DNA from 2 places in the Jeotgalicoccus sp. ATCC 8456 genome. Region 1 is predicted to be linked to the other one. Evidence: predicted binding sites of a transcription regulator. Region 1 holds the regulator's gene; the other holds the start of a gene.
What was found. Region 1 encodes LexA, which represses DNA repair genes until DNA is damaged. Its sites were predicted from a motif close to CGAACATATGTTCG; they were not measured.
Positions count from the first base shown of each region.

Region 2: a site for LexA is predicted at 5,278-5,291, ahead of parE (DNA topoisomerase IV subunit B). Genes of this name have one in related genera too.

Region 1 is NZ_CP066224.1:553,678-566,197, forward strand. Features, by position in the region: gene JEM45_RS02980 (AbgT family transporter) at 1-477, opposite strand, end outside; gene JEM45_RS02985 (glutathione ABC transporter substrate-binding protein) at 653-2,332, opposite strand; gene JEM45_RS02990 (YneF family protein) at 2,501-2,743, opposite strand; gene tkt (transketolase) at 2,810-4,798, opposite strand; gene JEM45_RS03000 (DUF896 domain-containing protein) at 4,800-5,051, opposite strand; gene JEM45_RS03005 (hypothetical protein) at 5,143-5,445, opposite strand; gene lexA (transcriptional repressor LexA) at 5,588-6,205, shown strand; gene JEM45_RS03015 (CAP domain-containing protein) at 6,264-7,256, opposite strand; gene panC (pantoate--beta-alanine ligase) at 7,272-8,111, opposite strand; gene panB (3-methyl-2-oxobutanoate hydroxymethyltransferase) at 8,108-8,911, opposite strand; gene JEM45_RS03030 (ketopantoate reductase C-terminal domain-containing protein) at 8,988-9,869, shown strand; gene JEM45_RS03035 (DedA family protein) at 9,908-10,528, opposite strand; gene JEM45_RS03040 (protein adenylyltransferase SelO) at 10,557-12,017, opposite strand; gene JEM45_RS03045 (YkvI family membrane protein) at 12,163-12,520, shown strand, end outside.
Region 2 is NZ_CP066224.1:257,499-270,018, reverse strand. Features, by position in the region: gene JEM45_RS01470 (alanine/glycine:cation symporter family protein) at 1-837, opposite strand, end outside; gene parC (DNA topoisomerase IV subunit A) at 852-3,284, opposite strand; gene parE (DNA topoisomerase IV subunit B) at 3,271-5,253, opposite strand; gene plsY (glycerol-3-phosphate 1-O-acyltransferase PlsY) at 5,457-6,047, shown strand; gene acnA (aconitate hydratase AcnA) at 6,109-8,814, opposite strand; gene mscL (large conductance mechanosensitive channel protein MscL) at 9,098-9,490, shown strand; gene JEM45_RS01440 (bifunctional folylpolyglutamate synthase/dihydrofolate synthase) at 9,895-11,154, opposite strand; gene JEM45_RS01435 (valine--tRNA ligase) at 11,161-12,520, opposite strand, start outside.

The DNA of each region.
Region 1 (12,520 bases):
GATGATTGCTCCAAGTGGCACTAAAACAACATAACCTACACTTGCTGCAACGTTGGACATTACACCCATAAAAACAACAATTGGTGTGATAAATTTCTTAGGTGCTTTCGTTACAACATTAGTCATTAAGGCACTTATGTAACCACTTTTCTCAGCTACTCCAACACCTAACATAGCCACAAGTACAGGACCTAAAGCGACGAAAGTCGTAAAGTTCTCAACAACACTAGTAAAAATATAGCGAATGCCATCAGTGGTTAGTAGACTAACGACTTCAACATTAAGTTTCTCTTGATTTCCAGTTTCAGGATTTACACCTGTATACGATACAGTGACTCCAAATAGATAAGCAATATGAGAAATAATAATTACGAGTAATGTAAAAATTAAAAATATAGTAACAGGATGTGGTAACTTATTTCCCCCATATTCAATCCAATCTAAAATAGAGCGTTTTTCTTTAAGTGAATTATTCATAGAAAGCTCCTCATTATTAGAATACTAAATATTATACACAGGGTACTTACTTTTCGCTACTAAGTAATACTATGTTAATTGTTGAAAACGTTTTCTAGAGTTAAATAGGTATACTATTCTCAATAACAAAAACTCTCGACGACCTGTTCGGTTATCGAGAGTCTTGTTACACTTTTTAATTAAATGATACATTATCAAAGTGAATTCGACCTGTCGGATCAATCTCCACCCCACTCACTTCTGTGCTATTATAACCAACAGCAAATTGAGCATGGAAAAGATATGATGCTGGAACTTCTTCGACTAAGATTTCTTCGACTTCAGTATAAACTTCTTGGCGGGCAGCTTCATCGACTTCAGCACGGCCAGCGTCTAATAATTCATCGACCTCATCGTTTGCATAGAATGAACGGTTCCCTGCAGCACCAATATTCTTAGAGTGGAACAAGGCATATAGACCATAGTCCGCATCCCCTGTAACAGTCGTCCATCCTAGGATGAACATATCGTGATCACCATTTGCTAAGGTCTCAAGATATGCACCCCACTCAAATTGCTCAACTTGAACATCGATATTGAGCTCTGAAAGTTTGTTTTGGATATAAACAGCTGTATCAATAATTTGCTGATCATCATTTACCCAAAGCGTTGTTGAGAATCCATCTGCCACATCTGTTTCAGCTAGTAGTTCTTTCGCTTTTTCTAAATCAAATTCAACACCTTCAAGGTCTTCATTATAGCCCCATACATCAGGCGCCAATGGTCCTTTCGCTGGAATTCCCATACCATCATACACACCGGCTACGATTTCTTCACGGTCAATAGCGTATGAAATTGCTTGTCTTACTTTTGGATCATTGAAAGGCTCTTTCTCTGTATTAAATCCTAAGTATGACATACGTACTGAATCTTTAATTTCTAAAGCTGTGTCTGATCCATTTTCAACACGGTCTACGTTTGAAGAATCAATATCTGTCGCTATTTGAATACCACCTGTTTCTAATTCTGCAATTCTAGAACCAGTTTCAGGAATGACTCTAAACTCAACAGTTTCAAAGTAACGATCGCCACCTTGGAAGTCGTCAAAGCGCTCAAGTGTTACTGAATCTCCTGCACTACGTGATACAAATTGCATATGGTTAGTACCGTTAGGTTCAGAACCAATTACAGTACCTAAGTGCTCACCTAAGTCATCCTTAATTTCTTCATATGCGTCACTTCCACTATCACGTGCTTCATAATACTCTTCTAAACTCATATCATTTCCAGCCGCATCTAGGGCTGCTTGATAATCACTATCGATTAATTCTTTAGGCATAATTCCCGCAGTACTATGTGCTAAGTGGCTAGCTAATGGTGCAAATGGAATTGTGGTATGTATATTGATTTCATAATCATTGACTACTTCAATTTCATCAATCATTTCATACAAGAATAAAACCGGTGAAGCAAGTGCTTCATCCCTCACTCTGTCAAAAGTAGCAACTACATCTTCAGCAGTAAAGTCTTCACCACCATGGAAAGTTGTCTCTTCACGTAATTTGAAATTCCATGTTGTTTCATCGACTTGTTCAAATTCTGTTGCGAGCCCTGGTTGTAATTCCATATTCACATCTTGATTTAATAATCTTTCATAGATATTTGTTCTTACCTGACTTGATGCAGAGTCGTTAGAACCATGTAAATCTAGCGATACAACATCCGCCAATGTCCCTACAGTTAAATCACCCGTGTTTCCACCTTCAGCCCCTTCTTCACCGCTTGCTGCTTCATCTACATTTTCATCACTCGAACATGCTGATAAAATAAACAAGAAAGCGATTACAAAAAACGCCAAAAACTTTTGCTTATTCATTGCTGTTTTCCCCCTTTTGCTTGATAATCTATTATATGCATGTTTATTACCAATTTTCAATATATTTGTAAAATTCACAGAAGTAAATATAATAGAATGAAAGAAGCCCTGAAATCCATACGGATTTCAGGGCTTCTTTTACTCATGAGCCTACTCACTCATTTTAATTTACTTTTTTGTGCCTTTTTTTGCTTGTTCAGATGATTTATTCATCATGCTCAACATCTGATTAATTTTCTTCTGAGATGGTTTTTGTCCCATTTGCATCATCATGATTCTGAGCATGTCTTCATTAATAGGAGGGTTCTTCTCCAAATAATCCATCATGTATTTTCTAGAGATCCAAAATCCTAATGCAAAACCACCAATGAGGGCTACAATTACAATTAGTATCCATATCCAAGTCGCCAAAATGCTCACCTCTTTCCCGTGTAAACCACTATTTAGTTTACAATATCAAACATCTAAATTCAATGTTTATTTGTCACGGATAATGCGAGCTAAGTTATCGACTGTGAATCCGTAACGTTCTACAACTTCACCGCCAGGTGCACTCGCACCAAAAGTATCAATCGTCAGTAGTTTTCCTTTGATACCAACAAATCTATGCCAACCATGACTTGCAGCCATTTCAACTGCTGTACGATTTTCAATATTTGTATTTAGAACTGACTCAATATAAGCTTCGTCTTGTTGTAAGAATGCTTGAACATTAGGTATAGATGCTACTTTAATATTCATGCCTTCTTCTTTAAGTTGTTTCGCTGTATTAACAGCTAAGGCCACTTCACTACCAGTCGCAAAGACAATCCCATCATCTCCACCATCATAGACGAGATAGCCACCTTTTTGAACACCTTCAGATACAGCTTCACTTGATACATCTAACACTTCGATATCTTGACGTGTTAACACCAATGCTGTCGGTGTATCTTCTGATTCCAATGCAACTTTCCATGCTTCACGTGTTTCATTGCCATCAGCTGGACGAATCACGTTTAAGTTTGGAATTGCACGTAAGCCTGCCAACTGTTCGATAGGTTCATGGGTTGGTCCATCTTCCCCTACAGCAATTGAATCATGTGTTAATACATAAGTTACAGGTAATTTCATTAAGGCACTTAAACGTACCGCTGGTTTTAAGTAATCAGAAAATACGAAAAATGTACCGCCGTATGGATAAACGCCACCATGCGCAGCCATACCATTTAAGGCAGCCGCCATTGCAAACTCTCTCACACCAAACCAAACATTACGCCCAGCGTAATTGTCTTTTGAGTAGTCTGTTGCATCCTTAACATTTGTTTTGTTACTACCTGCTAAGTCCGCTGCACCACCGAAGAAAGTTGGGATTGATTTAGACAATGCTTGAATCATATCTCCAGAATTACCACGTGTTGCCTTTTTACTTCCTGCTTCATAAGTTGGTAGTTCATCACTGTAGCCTTCTGGAAGCTTACGGTGAATTGCATCCATAAATTGTTGATGAAGATCACTATTTTCATTCTTAAAGTTATCCACTAATGAATTCCATGCGTCTTCTTTTTCCTGACCTCGAGCAGCTAACGTCTCCTTGAAACGTTCGTAAACACTGTCATCAGCGACAAATGTTTGTGTGTGATCTAGGCCGTATGCTTCAAATGCACCACGACGCTCATCTTCACCAAGTGGCGCCCCGTGTGAATCTGACTTACCAGACTTCGTCGGTGCCCCGTAGCCAATGACAGTTTTCACTTCAATTAATGAAGGTTGATTTGTTGTTTTAGCATGTTCAATAGCACGGTCAATTTCATCTAAATCGTTACCATCATTGACTCGGATATAGTCCCAGTTGTAAGCTTTGAAACGCTCAGCTACGTTCTCTGAGAAACTCTTGTCTAAATCACCATCTAAGGAAATATCATTAGAATCATAAAGGACGATTAATTTACCTAAACCTAGGTGACCAGCTAGAGAAGCAGCCTCATGAGAGATCCCTTCCATTAAATCACCATCAGATGCAAGTACATATGTATAGTGATCAACAAGTCCATTATTATCCTCAGAATTAAATGTTGCAGCTAAATGAGTTTCTGCCATCGCCATACCGACACTCATTGCAAAACCTTGACCAAGTGGGCCAGTCGTTACCTCGACACCCTCTGTATGTTTAAATTCAGGGTGTCCTGGTGTTTTAGATTCATACTGTCTGAATTCTTTTAAGTCATCCATTTCTAGAATACCCGATAAGTGTAATAAGCTGTAAATCAACATTGAACCATGACCAGCACTTAAAACAAAGCGGTCTCTGTTGAACCAATTTACATTTTTAGGGTTGAAGTTTAAGTGCTTCTGCCATAACACATAAGCCATTGGTGCCGCACCCATAGGTAAACCGGGGTGACCTGAATTTGCCTTCTCAATTGCATCAATGCTTAAAGATCTAATGGTATTAATTGCGAGTAAATCCGTCTTATCAAATGACATATCATTTGTCTCCTTTATTACTATCATTGTTTTTTTGTGCTTTTATATCTTTGACCTTCTGAGGCGTAACATCATTACCCTCCGGATCAATGACCTTAGTACTTTCAATGTGATTTCTAAAAGAATTTCTAAAGTTTGATAAATATTCTTTTCTCAATTTAGTCAGCTCTCGCATTTCAGATTCAGAAATGTTATTTTCTTTTTTCTTTCTTGCAAGTGCATTGAGCTGTTTAATCTTTTCATCATCTAACATAAGCGTCATCCTTTCTCATATAATTTACCACAAAAAGAGTGCAGAAACCAAACGGTCCTGCACTTATTTTGAGAATAAACTCACAATATATCTAATTTAAACTAGAAACTTCATAATTCTGGAAATGTGCCATCATTCGATTTGCCAATAGACCTGTGTGAACCACACCACTCACGAGTTCTTCCTCTATGATACTTTCACTTTCTCCAGATAACATTGTGTTCGTTTTTTGTTCGCTATCCATTTCATTTACAACTTCTGTACTCGCTGTAGTTTCAGAAGAATAAACGTTCTCTCCCTCTACTTGTTCCGTATTAGTAAAACTATATAAAAGCACTAGACTCAACGTCACGGTAAACAATCCCATCAATGATTTCAATTCTTTAATTGTCATTTACATTCTCTCCTTCGAACAAATGTTTGTATTAATAATATAACAGAACACTTGTTCTTAGTCAACAATTATACGAACAAATGTTTGTAAGCGTACTTACAATATGGTAAAATTTAATTAACATAAGGTTGGAGGTAAAATGATGAAAGATTTAACAGAGAGACAAAAAGATATATTTCAGTTTATAAAAAGAAACGTTAACGATAAGGGATATCCACCAAGCGTTAGAGAGATTGGTAATGCAGTAGGTCTACAATCCAGCTCAACCGTGCATGGCCATCTCGCTAAACTAGAAAGTAAGGGCTACATTAAACGTGATCCTACCAAACCACGTGCGATTGAAATCGTGCAAGAATCAGATGTAAATGAATCTCCGGTTATTCACGTGCCTGTCCTTGGTAAGGTCACAGCTGGTTTACCGATAACAGCCGTGGAAAATGTTGAAGAATACTTCCCCCTCCCAGAACATTTTACTGCCAACCATAATAGTGAAATCTTCTTATTAAATGTTGTTGGTGATAGTATGATTGAAGCTGGCATACATGATGGTGACAGAGTCATTGTTCGCAAGCAAAACATTGCACATAACGGTGAAATTATTGTTGCCATGACTGATGAAGATGAAGCAACAGTTAAACGTTTCTATAAGGAAAAAGGGTACTATCGTTTACAACCTGAAAATTCTACAATGGAACCAATATTCCTTGATAATGTGAGTGTCTTAGGCAAAGTGGTTGGTTTATTTAGAGAATTTATTTAACAAAAAACACTCAGAATCTTAAAGAAAAGATTCTGAGTGTTTCTCTATACATTATTTATTATTGTAAAAAGTTTTCAGTATAAAAAGGCACTTGTTCCTGATCATACTCAATCCCTATGCCCACTGATGTGAACTTATCATTTAAAATATTCACTCTGTGAGATGGTGAGTTTAAAAGACTGTGGTGAGCGAATATTGGAGAAGTATGTCCTGTTGCGATATTTTCACCAGCATAGGTATACCTCACATTTTCTCTTTCCAACCTTTCCTTTAGACCATTTCCATCAGGATTATCATGATCAAAGAACTTACGTTCCGCCATGTCTACACTGTGATAGTAAGCAACATTATCCACTTCGGCATTTCTATCTAACATGCCATAGCCGTATTCATAACGTGTAGCATTTAAGAGATAATAGTGCATGAGTTCATTATCTTCTATTGATGGATGGTTATACAGTTCACTGATATCAATAATCTCGTCCTTATGTAAGACAAGCATACCATTGGCTTGATAGCCTTCATGAATATCATAAAAGAAGTAGACATAGTAATTTCCGACATCAAAGACATCATATTCTTCATTTTCTACTTTCAGTCGTTTCCACTGCTTTCTAACATACTCCACCGGTTCACCGTAAGTTTCTCTGGCCTTTTCTCGAGTCATCTTGTCTATACTCATCTTGCCGAGTGATACGTTTGGTGAATTAGTATATCCACCAGTCAGTTCTCCGTCTCTTACGAGTAACATGTGAAAAGCACCAGGCTCATTTTTAATCACAAAAACACCTTCGTACTCGGAGTTTAAAACAGTTTCCCCTTCTGTCGTCACTGAAGAACCTAAGGAATAATCAATGTTGGTTTCTTGACTACCATAAACCTTTTCAATCTTCGTCGTATCATAACTGGGTATGAAGTGGCCTTCAAACCAATGACTGAAGTAATCTTCGTTCAACCCATTTCTAAAATCATAAGATTGAATGACTGGTACGATAAAAACCACTACCAAATATAAAATTACTAATCCAAGTGCGCGTCGTATCCAATTCATTCAAACTATTCCCCTCTAAATACTGACGTATAAATTATCGATGAGACGTGCTTTAGAAAATTGTACCGCTATGAATATGATAACATCACTGTCAATTTCATTAAGTTCACCAAGATTATCAGCCCTGTAGATTGCTAAATCATCAATTGACCCACTTGTATTTTGTTCGATATGGATCTTAATCAATGATTGGATTTTATCGACATTGGTTTCACCGTCTTTAATTTTCAGACTCGCCATCTTTAATGCTTGGTAAATGTTCGGTGCTTCTTGATATTCCGTTGCTGTTAAATTCACATTTCTTGAACTTCTTGCAAGTCCACTCTCTTCTCTTTTTGTTGGAACGTCTTGAATTTTAACTGGCACATTAAAATCTTGAACATAACGTTTGATAATCATAAGTTGCTGGCGGTCCTTCTCTCCAAAAAACGCCATAGCTGGTTGAATAATATTAAACAACTTACTCACTACAGTGACGACACCTTCAAAATGACCCGGACGTTTTACACCATCAAGTAGATTTGCCATTGATTTAATACCGATGTTAAATTCCATTTCACATGGGTACATCACCTTTTCACTAGGTGCAAAGACAAGATCCACGCCGTAGCTTTCACATAAAGCTAAGTCTCCTTTTAAATCTTTGGGATAGCTTTCAAAATCTTCATCTGGTCCAAACTGTAAAGGATTTAAAAAGATACTGACGACAACGATATCACAAGCTTCTTTGGCAGCTTGGATTAAGGCTCCGTGTCCTTCATGTAGTGCGCCCATTGTCGGAACAAGGCCAACAGTCTGACCCTTATATTCACTTAAAATTTCTCTAGTTTCGTCAATCATTACACTGTGTTTCACGCTTCGTACACCCGCTTCTTATAAGTGGTTTCTTCATCTGGGAAAGTGCCATTCTTTACTTCATCTCGGTAGGCTTTTAAGCCGGACACCGCTGGTTCTGTTAGATTACCAAATTTTTTAACAAACTTCGGTAATCTGTCTGACCCATACTGAAGTAAGTCATGGTAGACAAGTACTTGTCCATCTGTGTCAACACCTGCACCGATACCAATAGTCGGTATTCTGACTGCCTCTGTCACTCTTTTAGCAAGATCGCTCGGAATCGCTTCTAAAACCATCATTGATACACCAATTGACTCTAAAGTTTTCGCATCTTCTATTAATTGTTCAGCCTGATCTGTATCTCCAGCCTGCATTTTAAAGCCAGTAATACCGACATGTTGCGGCGTTAAACCTAGGTGACCACATACCGGTATGCCTGCCTTAATTAGACCTTCAATAACATCAACACGCGCCGAACCTTCTAATTTAAGCATGTTCGCATTCGATTCCTGGTATAGCTGTATACCATTACTAATCGCTTGATTAACATCACCATGATAAGATCCAAAAGGCATGTCTGCAATAATATATGTGTCATTTGCACCACGGCGTGCTGCCTTAGTATGGTGAATCATGTCAGCCAAGGTCACCTTAACAGGAGAATCATAACCAAGCACTACCATGCCTAGTGAATCTCCAACAAGTATAATATCGACACCAGCCGCCTCACAAGACTTAGCTGAAGGATAGTCATAGGCAGTTACCATGACAATTTTGTCATCGTGCTTCATGTTGATTAAGTCCGCAGTCGATTTCATAGTTTCCCTACTTTCTGAAATTAGTTATACTTAATTTTACCACATAATCACCGGAAACAAAGAACGGAGTGACCGTATGAAAATAGGTATAATCGGTGCTGGCGCTGTCGGAGCTATCATCGCAACTGAGCTATCAAATCTAGATGTCGAATTAAAACTAATGGCAAGATCTAACCGTGATGGCTTAACTATAAAAACTGGTGAAACCGTGCAGTATCACAAGATACCAGTTTATGATATTGACACAGTCGACGACAAATTCGATTTAATATTTATTGCCTCAAAGACCCCCGCCTTAAAAGATTTACAAGATAAAATCCCGACGCTCATGCATGAGGATACTGAGATTGTGTTCGCCTTGAATGGTATGGGTTATGACAATATGTTTTCACATGGTGTTCCAGCTGTTGTGTATATTAGCGGCCAACAAAAAGAAGATTACATCGAACACTTCTTAAATAAAAAGTTGCTTATTGAAAATAAACAATATAAAGCGCTTGATACACTCATTGAACAGATGCAGGAGAATCCTTCAGTCGAACTTCAAATAGTAAAGACTGAAGACTTTAAGCGAATAAGATATGAAAAACTCATTGTCAATACAGGCGTTAACACTGTCACTGCACTCAGTCAAAACACTGCTCGTATATTTAAAGACCAGTCTGTCGTTATGTTTACAAGACAACTCTTAAATGAAGCAATCGATATTGTTAACAATTGTAATCCGGATGGTGTCACCATTGATGAGAATTTTATCGACACGGCAATGAATATGTATTTAGGCTATCCAGCTCATATGGGCACGAGTATGTATTACGATGTCATCCAAGACAAGCCAACTGAATTTCAATATATTCAAGGATTTTTAATGACTCTAAAGGGAAATTGTTCAATCCATACACCTATTTTAGATACTGTAACATTGTTACTAAAAGCTTATGAAATTAGGGACAATTAAAAAGTACACTTGGCTATGTCAAACCAAGTGTACTCTATTTAACTTCTCGCTTTTTTCTTCGGTCTATAATAAAAGAACCAGATTAAGAAGGCGATACCTGCTACAGCTATAATGACATATGCGATATTTGAATACACATCCATTACGCTAACGATGTCCTCCCAGTTTTCACCTACTGAAGCACCGAGATATACAAGAACGGTATTCCAAATCAGCGTCCCAACTGTTGTCAAAACTAGAAAAAGTGGCATAGACATTTTACTCATCCCTGCAGGAATGGAAATGAGGCTTCTTATCAGTGGAACGAAGCGACAGAAAAATACAGTCCAACCACCATACTTACCGAACCAATTATAAGATTTTTCAATGTCATTTTCTGTCACACGTAGCCACTTACCATATCTTAGGACAATACGCTTCATTCGGTCTTTGCCGAGGATACTCCCTAGATAGTAAAGGACAATAGCCCCACCAACTGAACCCACAGTCGAGGCGATGATGACGCCAAAAATCGACATTTCGGTATGCGCTGTCATAAAGCCACCAAAAGTCAGGATGACTTCTGATGGGATTGGTGGAAAAATATTCTCTAGTGCAATCAAAAAGACAATCGCAAAATAGCCAAACTGATTAATTAAATCTTCTAAAATACTCTGCATTTATTTAATGTCCTCATTCTTTATTTAATCATGTCCCGCAATATGTTTTAAAGTTCGGATCGATATCATCATCACCAGGTGCATCTGTATATTTGCCCCCGATTTTATCATTATAAGGTTTAGACACTGCCTTAAGCAATTGCTTAACCTCACCGTAATGTCCTTCTATTGCTTGATCTAATGCTTCTTGAACGATGTGATTTCTAGGTACCATACTCGGGTTTCTTTTATTCATTACTAGCTCGATCTCATCTTGCTTAGCAGTTTGACTTTTCTTTCTAGCCTGATATTTTTCAAACCATAAAATAAAGTCACTATCATCAAACATAGGTAAAAGATGATAATTTGTAAGATAAAAATCACGAAACGTTCGAGTATAATCTGCCTTATGTTTAAACATAAGCTCTAGAAAATCATTGATTAGACTCTGATCATAAACATCCTCATGGTTCATATCCAAAATCCCTAACTTCTCACCCATTAAAGAAATATACTTTCTATTGTAGTACTGTGGGAAATGATTTAAGGCATTTTGTGCAAGCTTAACCGCTTCTTCTTGTTCATCTGCTAATACCGGAATTAAAGATTCCCCGAGCTTACTTAAATTCCACTGAGCAATTGAAGGTTGGTTTTTATAACGATAGCGACCGTTTGTATCAATAGATGAGAAATAGGTATCTGGATCATAAGTGTCTAAAAAGGCACAGGGACCGTAATCTAAAGTCTCACCTGCTATCGACATATTGTCAGTGTTCATCACACCATGAATAAAGCCGAGCGCTTGCCATTCTGCTACGAGTTCCGCTTGTTTTCTTATGACATGATCGTAGAACAACTCGTAGCGTTTAGGTGCTTCAATATCTTTTAAATATGGGTAATGACGATCAATGGCAAAATCAATTAAAGTCGTCAACTTATCTCTAGACTGATGGTATGCAAACTCAAAAGTTCCGACCCTTAAATGAGATTCTGCGACCCGAGTCAAAATTCCGCTTTTAACGATGGACTGACGTTGTAAATATTCTCCTGTTTCAACGACGGCAAGTGCACGCGTTGTTGAAACACCAACATTCGCCATGTATTCACTGATGATATATTCTCTTAGCATTGAATCGACGGGTGCACGTCCGTCCCCATTCCTAGAGAACTTGGTCGCCCCAGATCCCTTTAGAACAATATCCATTTTTTCATCTTCAGGTGTATTATGCTCACCTAAGAGGACGTTTCTGCCGTCACCCAACATATTCAGTACACCAAATTGATGGCCCATGTAACTTTGAGCAATCGGTGTTGTTTCATCAGGTAGATGGTTGCCAGAGAAAAATTCTGCATCATCACTTAAAGCCTCATCCTCAAGCTTTAATAGCTTGGCAAGGTGTTTATTAAATAAGATCATTTTAGGCGCTTCACATTCTTCAGGTTCATAAGGTGCCCAAAAGGTACGTGGTAATTTTTTGTAGTCATTGCTAAAGTTCAAGCCTTTATACATAGGAAACCTCCTAATATTTCTATAGTAGACAAGTATACTATAAAATGATTTTATTTTTGTAAAATTCAGCTACGGATAATTGAATTTTGTTATAATATATGTGTAATAATATAGTAACATTTTAAATTATATTGGAGTTGGAATCATGTCAAACGGATTAAGAAGAGCGTCTTGGAAGTATGCTTTTGCCTATACTGGTATCGTTGTTGGTGCTGGTTTTGCAACTGGCCAAGAAGTACTTCAGTTTTTTTCAAGCTATGGCTTAATTAGTATTATCGGCGTCATACTAACAGGACTCATTGTAATGTTTATTGGACGTCAAGCAGCAAAACTTGGTTATTCTACAAATGCTGAATCACACGTCCTACCGCTTAACACCTTATTTGGTGTCAAACTTGGTAAGGTCGTAGACATCATCCTTGCATTCTTTCTCTATGGTTTAGCCGTTGTAATGATTGCAGGTAGTGGTGCAACTTTCAATGAAGGTTTTGGCCTCAACCCGC
Region 2 (12,520 bases), 300 kb from region 1:
CGCTTCATTGGAAAGGAGTCCACGCTGGAAACCATTGATAATGGCCGCACCTAAAGCACCACCAAAGACTTCTTCTAAACCAAAGGCATTCATAACAATCGTTTGTAGCATCGGGATAATCATGTCATAGTTCATAACAAGAATTATGGTAATCAGTAAAAGATAGAGTCCTGCCATGATCGGCACAATGGCAGTTGCGACATTGGCAATCCATTTGGCTCCACCAAAGATTACTAAGCCAACGACTGCTGCAACGATGACACCGGACAGCCAAGTATCTACGTTGAAGGCTTCATCATAAGCATTGGCAATGGTGTTTGACTGTAGCATGACAAAGACCACACCAAAAGTAATGGTCATGAGAATCGCAAATATGTAGCCAATACCCTTTTGATTCAAACCTTTTGTCATATAGTAGGCCGGGCCACCACGAAATCCACTTTCTGAATCTCTAACCTTATACACTTGGGCAAGTGTCGCTTCAAAGAATGCTGATGCTGCACCTAAGAGTGCGACAATCCACATCCAAAATACTGCCCCAGGACCACCGACCACAATAGCAGTTGCGACACCCGCGATATTCGCTGTCCCAATACGCTGGGCCGCACTGATTGTAAAGGCCTGGAATGAGGAAATCCCTTTCGTTCCGTCTGGCATCTTCGCTCGTTTTTCACCGAGTGAAGAAAACATAATTTTTAACCATCTAAACTGGACAAAACGCGTTGTAAATGAGAAATATAGTCCAGCGATAATTAATAGTCCAATTAAGACCTCTTGCCACAGTAAATCATTTAAAAAATTGACTGCTTGTTCAAAAACATTTAAAAAGTCTTGCATTCAATTCCTCCCCTTTATTTTTTCTCTTCTTCTATTTGAGAGAAATGTACGCGTTTGACCTGACCGAAAGTATCCTCATCGACGACGAAAGAACCATTAGAATATTTACCACTGATTCGCACTTCATTGGCTTTTGTTCTATGACTGTGATCATCTGCTAATAAGTCTATGTTAACATTCTTTCCATCTTCTACAATGGTTGCACCGATAATTACATGTGGTTTTGACTTGATATCTTTATACAACATTGAGCCAACTTGGGCACGATTACCATGTTCAAAGGTAGATAATTTCGTTCGTTTAACCGCACCACGGTTTGATACCGTAATTAAATTACCCTCATTTGGAATCACACGACCTAAAACGAGATGATCATCAGGCTTAACATTCATCGCCTTGACACCTTGAGATTTTAGTCCTGTTTCAGATACTTGGTCTAGGGCATATCTTAATGACAGACCTTTAGATGTAATAAATAATAAATCTTGTGCTTCTTTTGCCAAGGACACATCAATGACTTCATCATTCGCTTTAAGTTTCATGTTAACGATTGGCCTTGAAATTCTCGAAGCTTCAAATTCACTTAAAGCAGTCTGTTTCACCTGACCGGATTTTGTCGACATGACCACATTAATATCTTGACTAAACTGCTCTAAGGTCATCGCATAAATCGGTGCTTCATTCGATTTTAAATTGAAACGGGATGACAGGTGTTGTCCCATATCTTTCCATCTAATATCTTGAAGGTCATGGACCGGGATAATCATATAATTTCCAAGATTAGTGAAGATGAGCAGTTGTTCTAGTGTATTTGAGAACGTCGAGAACAAAACGTTATCACCTTCACGCATACCAATTTCATCGAAATTAGAGGCATTATAAGAACGGATGCTTGTTCGCTTGACATAGCCTTCCTTAGTCAGTGAGACAACTGCTTCTTCTTTAGCAATTAACTGCTCTTTAGAAATTTCAATCGTTTGGATTTCGTCTTCTATGACAGTTAAACGCTCTGAAGTATATTTTTTCTTAATCTGTCTAAGTTCAGACTTGATCACACTTTTTAGTTTCTTTGGATCATTTAAAATTTCATTTAATTGGTTGATTTGAAACTCTAATTCGTTTTGCTCCGTTTCAAGCTCTACAACGTCCGTATTCGTTAAACGGTAAAGTTGTAGCATGACAATGGCTTCAGCTTGAGCTTCTGTAAAACTATAGCGTTCAATTAAGTTTTCTTTGGCGTTTCTCTTATTCTCAGATTCACGAATCGTTTTAATAACTTCATCTAAGATTGATAGCGCCTTGATTAAGCCTTCGATAATATGCATACGTTTTTGAGCATGTTCGAGCTCATATTTCGAACGGTTAGTAATAACGATTTCTTGGTGACGGATATAAGCTTCTAAAATATCTTTTAAGCCCATCAACTTCGGTGCACGGTCGGATATTGCCACCATATTAAAGTTATATGAGACTTGTAAATCCGTCTTCTTATAGAGATAATTGATAATCGCATCGATATTGGCATCTTTTCTCGCTTCAATGACGATTCTTAGACCTTCATGGTCCGTCTCATCACGGACTTCAATAATACCGTCCACTTTTCTATCTGCACGGATTTCATCCATCTTTTTAACCAAGTTCGCCTTGTTCACTTCAAAAGGAATTTCAGTGATGACAATCAGTACCTTATTGCCCCTTGTTTCTTCCTTATTGACCACACTGCGAACGACGACGCGTCCCTTACCAGTTGTATAAGCTTTTTTCAGCTCATTCTTACCTTGAATAATGGCACCTGTTGGGAAGTCTGGTCCCTTAACAAATTCCATGAGTTCATCGATTGTTGCTGACGGCTTATCGATCACCTTTAAGGTCGCATCGATCACTTCCGCTAAGTTGTGCGGTGGAATATCAGTAGCATAACCCGCTGAAATCCCTGTTGCACCGTTGACGAGTAAGTTTGGAAACTTCGCCGGTAAGACCGCAGGTTCTTTTTCTGTATCATCAAAGTTATCGATAAAAGGCACTGTGTTCTTATTTAAATCTTTTAAGAGCTCTCCTGATATCTCAGCAAGCTTTGCTTCTGTATAACGCATGGCTGCTGCAGGGTCACCGTCGACACTCCCCTTGTTACCGTGAATCAGAATTAACTCTTCACGCATCTTCCAGTCTTGGCCAAGGCGGACCATGGCATCATAAATCGAACTCTCACCATGTGGGTGGTAGTTACCAATCACATTACCGACAGTCTTCGCACTCTTACGATAGTTTTTATCGAAAGTGTTTCCTTCTTTATACATCGCGTAAAGAATACGTCTTTGTACCGGTTTTAGGCCATCTCTTACATCTGGAATAGCACGGTCTTGAATGACGTACTTACTATAGCGTCCGAAGCGGTCGCCAATAACATCTTCTAGCTTTAATTGTTGTAATGGATTATGCTCTGCCATAGTCTTCATCACTTTCTGCTAATTTTTCTACATCTTGATTATCTAAGATACTTGTACCTTCTTCTAGGGTGAAGGAGACGTTTGAATCGATCCATTTACGTCTGATTTCTACATTATCGCCCATCAGTGTCGTCACACGTTTAAGTGACAGGGCTTCATCTTCAATGCGCACTTGAATTAAAGTACGTGTCTCTGGATTCATAGTCGTTTCCCATAGCTGTTCAGCCATCATCTCACCGAGACCTTTATAGCGCTGGAGTTCAACATTTGAACCCATCTCTCTTTGAGCTACTTCTAGTTCATCTTCAGTCCACACGTATTGGACATCTTTTTTCTTACCCTTCTTCTCTAACTTAAAGAGTGGTGGTAAGGCAATGTAAATCTTACCTGCTTCAAACAGTGGTCTCATGTAATTAAAGAAGAAAGTGAGGAGTAAGACTTGGATGTGCGCACCGTCCGTATCTGCATCGGTCATAATAATAATCTTGTCGTAGTTTGAGTCCTCTACTTTAAAATCATTACCGACACCCGCACCAATCGTATGGATAATCGTATTAATTTCTTCATTTTTGAAGATATCTTCAAATTTCGCCTTTTCAGTATTAATGACCTTACCACGTAGCGGCAAGATCGCCTGGAAACGGCGGTCACGACCTTGTTTGGCTGAGCCACCTGCAGAGTCACCCTCAACTAAGAACAATTCATTTTTCTTAGCGTTCTTACTTTGTGCGGGTGTCAACTTACCAGATAGTAAAGTATCCTTACTCTTGTTCTTTTTACCACTACGCGCATCCTCACGTGCCTTTCTGGCAGCCTCTCTCACCTGTCTTGCCTTAATTGCCTTTTTAACAAGTTGAGTCGATAAGGCCCCGTTCTCTTCTAAGAAGTATGGGAGTTGATCTGTAAGGAGTGTCTCCAGTAAGTTTCTCGCCTCACTCGTACCAAGCTTCCCTTTCGTTTGTCCTTCAAATTGTAGGAGGTGTTCTGGGAGTTTAATCGAAATGACGGCTGTTAGACCTTCTCTAATGTCAGAGCCTTCTAGGTTCTTATCCTTATCTTTTAACTCACCAATTTTACGGGCATATTCATTAAAGACTCGAGTGAAACCGGTCTTAAAACCGACCTCATGGGTACCGCCGTCTTTAGTACGGACGTTATTGACAAAGGAGAAGATTGTTTCAGAGTATTGGTCGTTAAACTGAAAGGCAACTTCTGCGACCATTTCATTATAAGTCCCTTCAAACATGACGATTTCACCAATGTCATCCTTACCTTCATTTAAGAAGCTAATGAATGATTTCAGACCATCATCATATTGGAATATTTCTTCTTCATCAGTTCTTTTATCATTAATGGTAATTTTAAGCCCACGAGTTAAGAAGGCAGACTCACGCATTCTTTCAACAATCGTTTCGAAGTTAAAGGCGATCGTCTGTTTAAAGATTTCAGGATCTGCTTTAAAAGTGACTTCTGTCCCTGTCTCTTTTGTCTTACCGACTTCTTTTAATGGCGTGTCGACCTTGCCGCCATCTTTAAAAGTAATCTCATATATTTTACCGTTTCTAAATGAACGGAGTTTTAAGTGTTCACTGAGCGCATTTACAACAGAAGACCCTACACCATGTAGTCCCCCTGACGACTTATAGGAGCCTGAAGAGAACTTCCCGCCGGCGTGTAGTACCGTAAATATGACCTCAGCAGTCGGTACACCGCTAGCATGCATACCTGTTGGTATCCCACGGCCATTGTCTCTAACTGTAATGCTTTCGTCCTTATTGATTGTAATATTGATTTCATCACCGTAGCCGTTAATAATCTCATCAACAGCATTGTCCGTAATCTCATATACCAGGTGATGTAGTCCTCTCGTATCGGTTGAACCGATGTACATACCCGGACGTTTTCTTACTGCTTCTAGTCCCTCTAGTATTTGTATGGATTCATCATTATATCCGGTTTCTTTAGCCAAGTCTGTATCCTCCTACAAACAATACAAACGTATGTTCGTTAAATTAATCTACTTATCTATTTTTACGTAAATCCAAACATTTTGCAAGAATGTTTTGTCATTAGTTTACATAATAATATTAATGGTAACTTTATATAATTATGTGATAATTTAAAGATATATGGTAAACTGTTAGTACCTGATAATAAAAAGGGGATAATCTATTGTATACAGTTCTTATTTTATTAATCTTTTCCTACCTGTTTGGGTCAATTCCGTTCAGTCTAATTATCAGTAAATTATTTTACAACATTGATTTAAGACAACATGGCAGCGGTAATGTGGGTACAACGAATACCTTTCGCATCCTCGGAAAAAAGGCAGGAATTGTCGTCCTTATTCTCGATATTTTAAAAGGTGCGATTCCAGTTTGGGTCGCCATGCTCGTCGATGTGACTGGTGACTTTCCTGTCGTGATTTACGGTGTCGTTGCAGCACTCGGACACGTCTATTCTATCTTTTTAAAATTCAAAGGTGGGAAAGCTGTTGCAACGGGTGGTGGTGCCATACTTGCTGCGAACCCAATTCTGTTTATAGTGTTAGTATCAACATTTTTAATTACCTTAAAACTATCGAAATACGTTTCCCTATCGAGTGTATTTGCAGCACTCGCCTTATTAATTGGTGTCATGTTTACCTCAGATTGGTTTATGATCATCTTTGGTATCATCCTCGGCATCGTTGTCATAGTTAAGCATATACCCAATATGAAACGTATTAAAAGTAAAACTGAACCGAAGATTACATTTATGTAAAAGAAAGATAAGTCCATCAGAACAATAAGTTCTGATGGACTTAATTTATGCCTCTCTTTACTTACGATGCGATTTTGTTACGTAGTACAAGCTGTAGGATACCACCATGACGGTAGTAATCTGCTTCTACTTCAGAGTCAAAGCGTACTTTTGCTTTGAACGTCACTTTGTCGCCGTTTTCTTTCGTTGCGACAACATCGATGATTTCTCCAGCTGTAACGGATTCATCAATATTGATATCAAATGTTTCAGAACCATCTAAGCCGTGATCTTCAGCATTTTCTCCGTTGACAAACTGTAGAGGGAGTACACCCATCATCACTAGGTTTGAACGGTGAATACGTTCGTAGCTTGCCGCGATAACTGCTTTAACGCCTAGTAGGTTTGTACCTTTAGCTGCCCAGTCACGACTTGAACCCATTCCGTAATCGTCACCAGCGATGACTACAAGGCCTGTACCATTTTTTTGGTAGTTTTGTGATGCATCATAGATACTCATCACTTCACCTGTTGGCCAGTAAGTTGTATAGCCACCTTCTGTACCTGGTGCAATTTGGTTTCTAATACGGATGTTCGCGAATGTACCACGTACCATCACTTCATGGTTACCACGACGTGAACCATAAGAGTTAAAGTCTCTAGGTGATACGCCTTGTTCAATTAACCACTGCCCTGCTGGTGTATCTTTACCGATTGCACCGGCTGGTGAGATGTGGTCCGTTGTGACTGAATCCCCGAATTTACCAAGTACACGTAGGCCGTTTAACGGCTCAATTGTACCCGCTTCTTTGGATAATTTTTGGAAGAATGAAGGGTTTTGAATGTAAGTCGATTCATCTGCAAAATCGTATAATGGTGCATCTGTTACATCAATTTCATTCCATGTTTCATTTGAATCAAATACAGTTTCGTATTCTTTTCTAAATAGTTCAGGTGTGACCGTAGACATTACAGTATCTCTAACCTCTTGAATTGACGGCCAGATATCTTTCATGTATACGTCATTACCTTCTTTATCTTGTCCGATTGGGTCATTTCTAAGATCGATATCTACTGTACCTGCTAAAGCATAAGCAACAACGAGTTGTGGTGATGCTAGGTAGTTCGCTTTAACAAGCGGGTGAATACGACCTTCGAAGTTACGGTTACCAGATAGTACTGATGAAACGAGCATGTCGTTATCTACAATCGTTTCAGTCACTTCTGGGCGTAATGGACCTGAGTTACCGATACATGTTGTACAACCGTAACCAACGTGTGTGAAACCGAGTTGATCAAGGTAAGGTTGTAAGCCTGAATCAGCTAGGTAACCTGTAACAACTTTTGAACCAGGTGCCAGTGAAGTTTTTACGTACTTCGGTACAGATAAACCTTTCTCAACTGCTTTTTTAGCAATGAGTCCAGCACCTAACATAACGTATGGGTTAGATGTGTTTGTACAAGACGTAATCGCTGCAATGACTAAGTCCCCTGTTTTCAGTTCTTCAGAGTCACCGTCATTGTAGTTCACTGTTGCTGTTTTGTTAAACTTTTCTTCTGTTAAACCATGACCGTGGTTACCACTTTCAGCAGTGACAGATTTTCTATACTCATCTTTCATATCAGAAAGATTAATTAAGTCCTGTGGACGTTTTGGTCCCGCAAGTGATGGCTCAACTGTAGATAAGTCAAGTTCAACAACATCTGTGTAAGTTGGCTCTACTGCAGGGTCAAAGAATAAATTATTCTCTTTCAGATATGCTCTAACTAAGTCGATGTGTTCAGTGTCGCGACCTGTAAGTTTAAGGTAGTCTAACGTTTCTTCATCTACAGCGAAGAAGCCACATGTCGCACCGTATTCAGGTGCCATGTTGGCAATAGTTGCTCTGTCAGCTAATGGTAAGGCTGTAACACCTTCACCGAAGAATTCTACAAATTTACCAACCACACCTTTTTGTCGTAACAATTCTGTTACGCGAAGTGCTAAGTCCGTTGCAGTTGTCCCTTCAGGTAAAGCATTCGTCATACGTACACCGATTACTTCAGGTACTGGGAAGTATGAAGGTTGGCCAAGCATACCTGCTTCAGCTTCGATACCACCAACACCCCAACCAAGTACACCAAGACCATTGATCATTGTTGTATGGGAGTCTGTACCAACAAGTGTATCTGGATAAAGTACGTTCGTACCCTCTTCTTCTCTGTTATGAACGACATTTGCAAGGTATTCTAAGTTCACTTGGTGAACGATACCCGTTGCTGGTGGTACTGCTTGATAGTTATCAAATGCCTTCGTTGCCCAGCGTAAGAATTCATAACGCTCCATATTTCTTTGGAACTCAAGCTCCATGTTCTTTTGAAGTGCGTTTAAAGTACCATATTCATCAACTTGAACTGAGTGGTCAATGACTAGGTCTACTGGTACTTCAGGGTTGATTTTTTGGACGTCCCCATCAACATCGTCCATGGCTTTACGTAATGAAGCTAAATCGACAACTGCTGGTACACCAGTGAAGTCTTGAAGAATAACACGGGAAGGTTTAAAAGGCACCTCTTTCCCTTTGATATCCCCTTTGTCCCAATTTGCTAATGCTTCGATGTGATCTTCAGTAATCACCTTACCGTCATATTGACGTAAGACAGATTCCAGTAGCACACGGATTGAGTAAGGTAAATTTTGTGACTGACTTGCGCCGTTGTCAACGAGTGACTGTAAGCTATAGTAAGTGTAGTCCTTACCATTAACCGATAAAGTGCTGCGGGAATGTTCCTTTACGTTATTTGACATAATTAAAAGCCCCCTCTAAATTTAGTCATCTTAATTGTATACTGAATATATTCATAAAGTAAATGCATGAACATAATCTAATGATACGAATAAGCTAACAGTTAATTAAGTTATTATTATTTATTATAATATCATTAATAATAAATCATTATAAGTAAATTGCTCATTGATTTTTTGTTAAAATAGCATAAAATTGAAAATATAAACTTGCTTGATGATAATTTTTCCTGTATTATTACGATTCACTTGTTTTTATTTTAATTTAATCTAGGGAGGCTATTTTATGTGGCAAGAATTTAAAGATTTTATGCTTCGTGGTAACATTCTAGACCTTGCAGTCGCAGTTGTTATCGGTGCTGCCTTCGGTAAGATCGTTGAGGCACTCGTTGCCAACATCATCATGCCGTCTATCGCGTTGATTTTCGGTAACACAGACTTTGCTTCAGAATGGAGCTACATGGGTATTACTTACGGTGTGTTCATTCAAGCAATCATCGACTTCATCATCATCGGTGCTGCAGTATTCGTATTCGTTAAAGTGGTTAACAAACTATCTGGTAACCGCTTCGTTGAAGAAGAAGCAGAAGACGAGCAACTTGTATTACTACGTGAAATGAGAGACTCTCTTAAAGCCGTTGAAGGCAACAAAAACGATGGTAATGGACCATCACTTTAAGTTTTGACTAATTGAGGCCTGGTAGGATCCCCTTTTATAGGTTGTTCCTGCCAGGTTTTTTTGCTTTTGGGGCTGATGGTTGTTGGTGGTGGGCATAATGACGGCCCGCTGTCGGGGCCACAGAGAGCCGATATTAGTCTAGCGACCCGCTGTCAACTTCACAGTGAGCCGATATAACTCTTGCGGCCCGCTGTCAGGTCTACAGTGATCCGATATTAGTCTAACGGGTCGCTGTCAGCTTCACAGTGAGCCAATATTAGTCTAACGGGTCGCTGTCAGCACCACAGTGATCCGATATTAGTCTAGCGGGACGCTGTCACCCCCACAGAGTGCCGGTAAGCCCCCTTCCCTAACAACCCAAACAAAAACCCACCTCATACGCATATAAGGTGGGCATGCAAACTCTACTTCAATTGTTGTTTTATCTCACTGATAAAGTACAAGCTGCCTGTAATGAGGAGCAAGTCTCCTGAAAAATTACGGATATATTCCATATAGTCTTCGACATAGTGCTTATCTGGATGCTCGATGGCATCAAACAATACGTCACCTTTTTCGGCTTTAAAGAAGTCGAATTCTGTTACGACAAATGTATCAGCGATCATGCCGATTTTAGATACCATGCTGTCTAAGGGCTTACCTTTGACTGCTGAAAAGAGTACCGTGATTTTTTTATCACTATATGATTCACGCATGGTTGCAACTAAGGCATCGACAGCTTCATTATTATGGGCACCGTCCATTATCACTAAGGGTGAGTGGGAAATCTTTTCGATTCTACCGCTCCAGTAAGTACGTTCAACACCAGTAATCATCTTGTTGACGTCTAAACTCACCACACCCGCTTCTTGCATTTCTAACAAGGCTGCAATAGCAATCGACGCGTTTTCTTGTTGATGGCGACCGAGCATATCGAGTTTAATGTCATCGAAATCATAGCGTCCATATTTAAAGCTAAATTCTTCGCCATTAGTCGTCAAAATGATGTCTCTTTCTAGTTCAACACCTTTAGCATTCTTTTCATCGAGTACCTTATAGATATAATCACGGCAAGCGTCATCTTTAACGTTGAAGACTAAAGGAACGCCTGCTTTAATCACACCTGACTTATCTCTCGCAATATCGAGTAAGGTATCGCCTAAGATATCCACGTGATCGAGTCCAATACTGGTTAGTAAGGTCATCACTGGCGAGAATACGTTCGTCGAGTCATTGGTCGCACCGAGTCCAGCTTCAACTAAGACGATATCCACTGGGTGTAGGCGACCGAAGTAAACAAACATCATCATAGTAATAATCTCAAATTCTGTTGCATTCCCAAGATCCGTCTCAGATACCATCGCTTCACTGACTGGACGAACAAGTGTGGCAAGTTCAGCAATATCTTCATCAGATATCGGTGAGCCATCAACTGAAATGCGTTCATTGAACACTTCTATATAAGGCGAAGTAAAGGTTCCAACACTGTAATCGTTATGGTTAAGTGCATTTCTCATATACGACAGCGTCGAGCCTTTACCATTCGTTCCGACAATATGCACACCGGTAATGTTTTTCTCAGGATGGTCAAATCGTTCTAACATCCATTCCATACGCTTGATGCCAGGTTTAATACCAAATTTTGTGCGTTCGTGTATCCATTGTAGGCTGTCTTGATAATTCATCGGTCTTTACTCACCTTTCAAGCTAGAGAGTCTATTTTCAACTTCATCATACTGACTCTGGTAGCCGGCTTCTTTTTGTCGTTCTGCTTCAACGATGTCTTTTGGTGCATTACTTACGAACTTCTCATTAGATAATTTACCTTTAACACGCTTCAATTCACCATTTAAACGATTCAGTTCATTTTCTAGTCTTTCGATTTCCTCTTCCTTATCGATTAAGCCAGCAAGTGGTAAGACAACTGTCGCGCCTTTGACAACGTCCGTTTTGTCATCGTCATGTTTTTCTATAAAATCACTAATCGATAAAGTCTCAGGGTTCGTAAAGCGCTCAATATAATGTTTGTTGCGCTCAACCGCCTGACGTCTTTGATCATCTTTTACTTCGATATTAATGTCGATCGGCTTAGATAACGGCGTGTTCACTTCATTTCTCGTCGTTCTTACAGATTTAATAATTGCCACTAATAGTTCCATCTCTAACTTCGCATCATCATAGCTTAAAGAATCATCAACGACAGGATAGTCACTCACGACAATCGATTCGTCTTTAGTAATCGCTTGGTAGATTTCATCTGTAACAAACGGCATGAACGGGTGTAACATCTTCAGAATTTTATCCAGCGTATAAAGAAGCACTGAGCGTGTCATATGCTTATCACTATCACTACCTGAAGTCATCGGTACTTTTGCCATCTCGATATACCAATCACAGAAATCATCCCAAATAAAGTTATATAAGAGACGCCCAACTTCACCAAACTCATAGTCATCAGATAGACGTGTCACGTCTCTAATCGTGTCGTTTAGACGCGTTAAGATCCACTTATCTGCTAGTGATTTCTCACCACTTAAATCAATATCTTCTAAGCCGAAATCTTCACCGATATTCATGAGTGAGAATCTTGAAGCATTCCAGATCTTATTTATAAAGTTCCAGATACTTTCAACCTTGTCATCACTGTAGCGGAGGTCTTGACCAGGTGTTGAACCGGTCGCTAGGAAATAACGGAGTGCATCGGCACCGTATTTTTCAATAACATCCATTGGATCGACACCGTTACCGAGTGATTTCGACATCTTACGGTTTTGTTCATCACGCACAAGTCCGTGTAAAAGTACGTCAGAGAACGGTTTTTGACCTGTATGTTCAAGTGATGAGAAGATCATTCTCGCGACCCAGAAAAAGATAATATCATAACCTGTCACTAATACATTCGTTGGGAAATATTTCTTTAAGTCAGCCGTATCTTCTGGCCAACCCAAAGTAGAAAACGGCCATAGGGCACTTGAGAACCAAGTATCTAACACATCTTCATCCTGTTCCCAGTTTTCTGAGTCAACAGGCGCCTCTATACCAACATAAAGC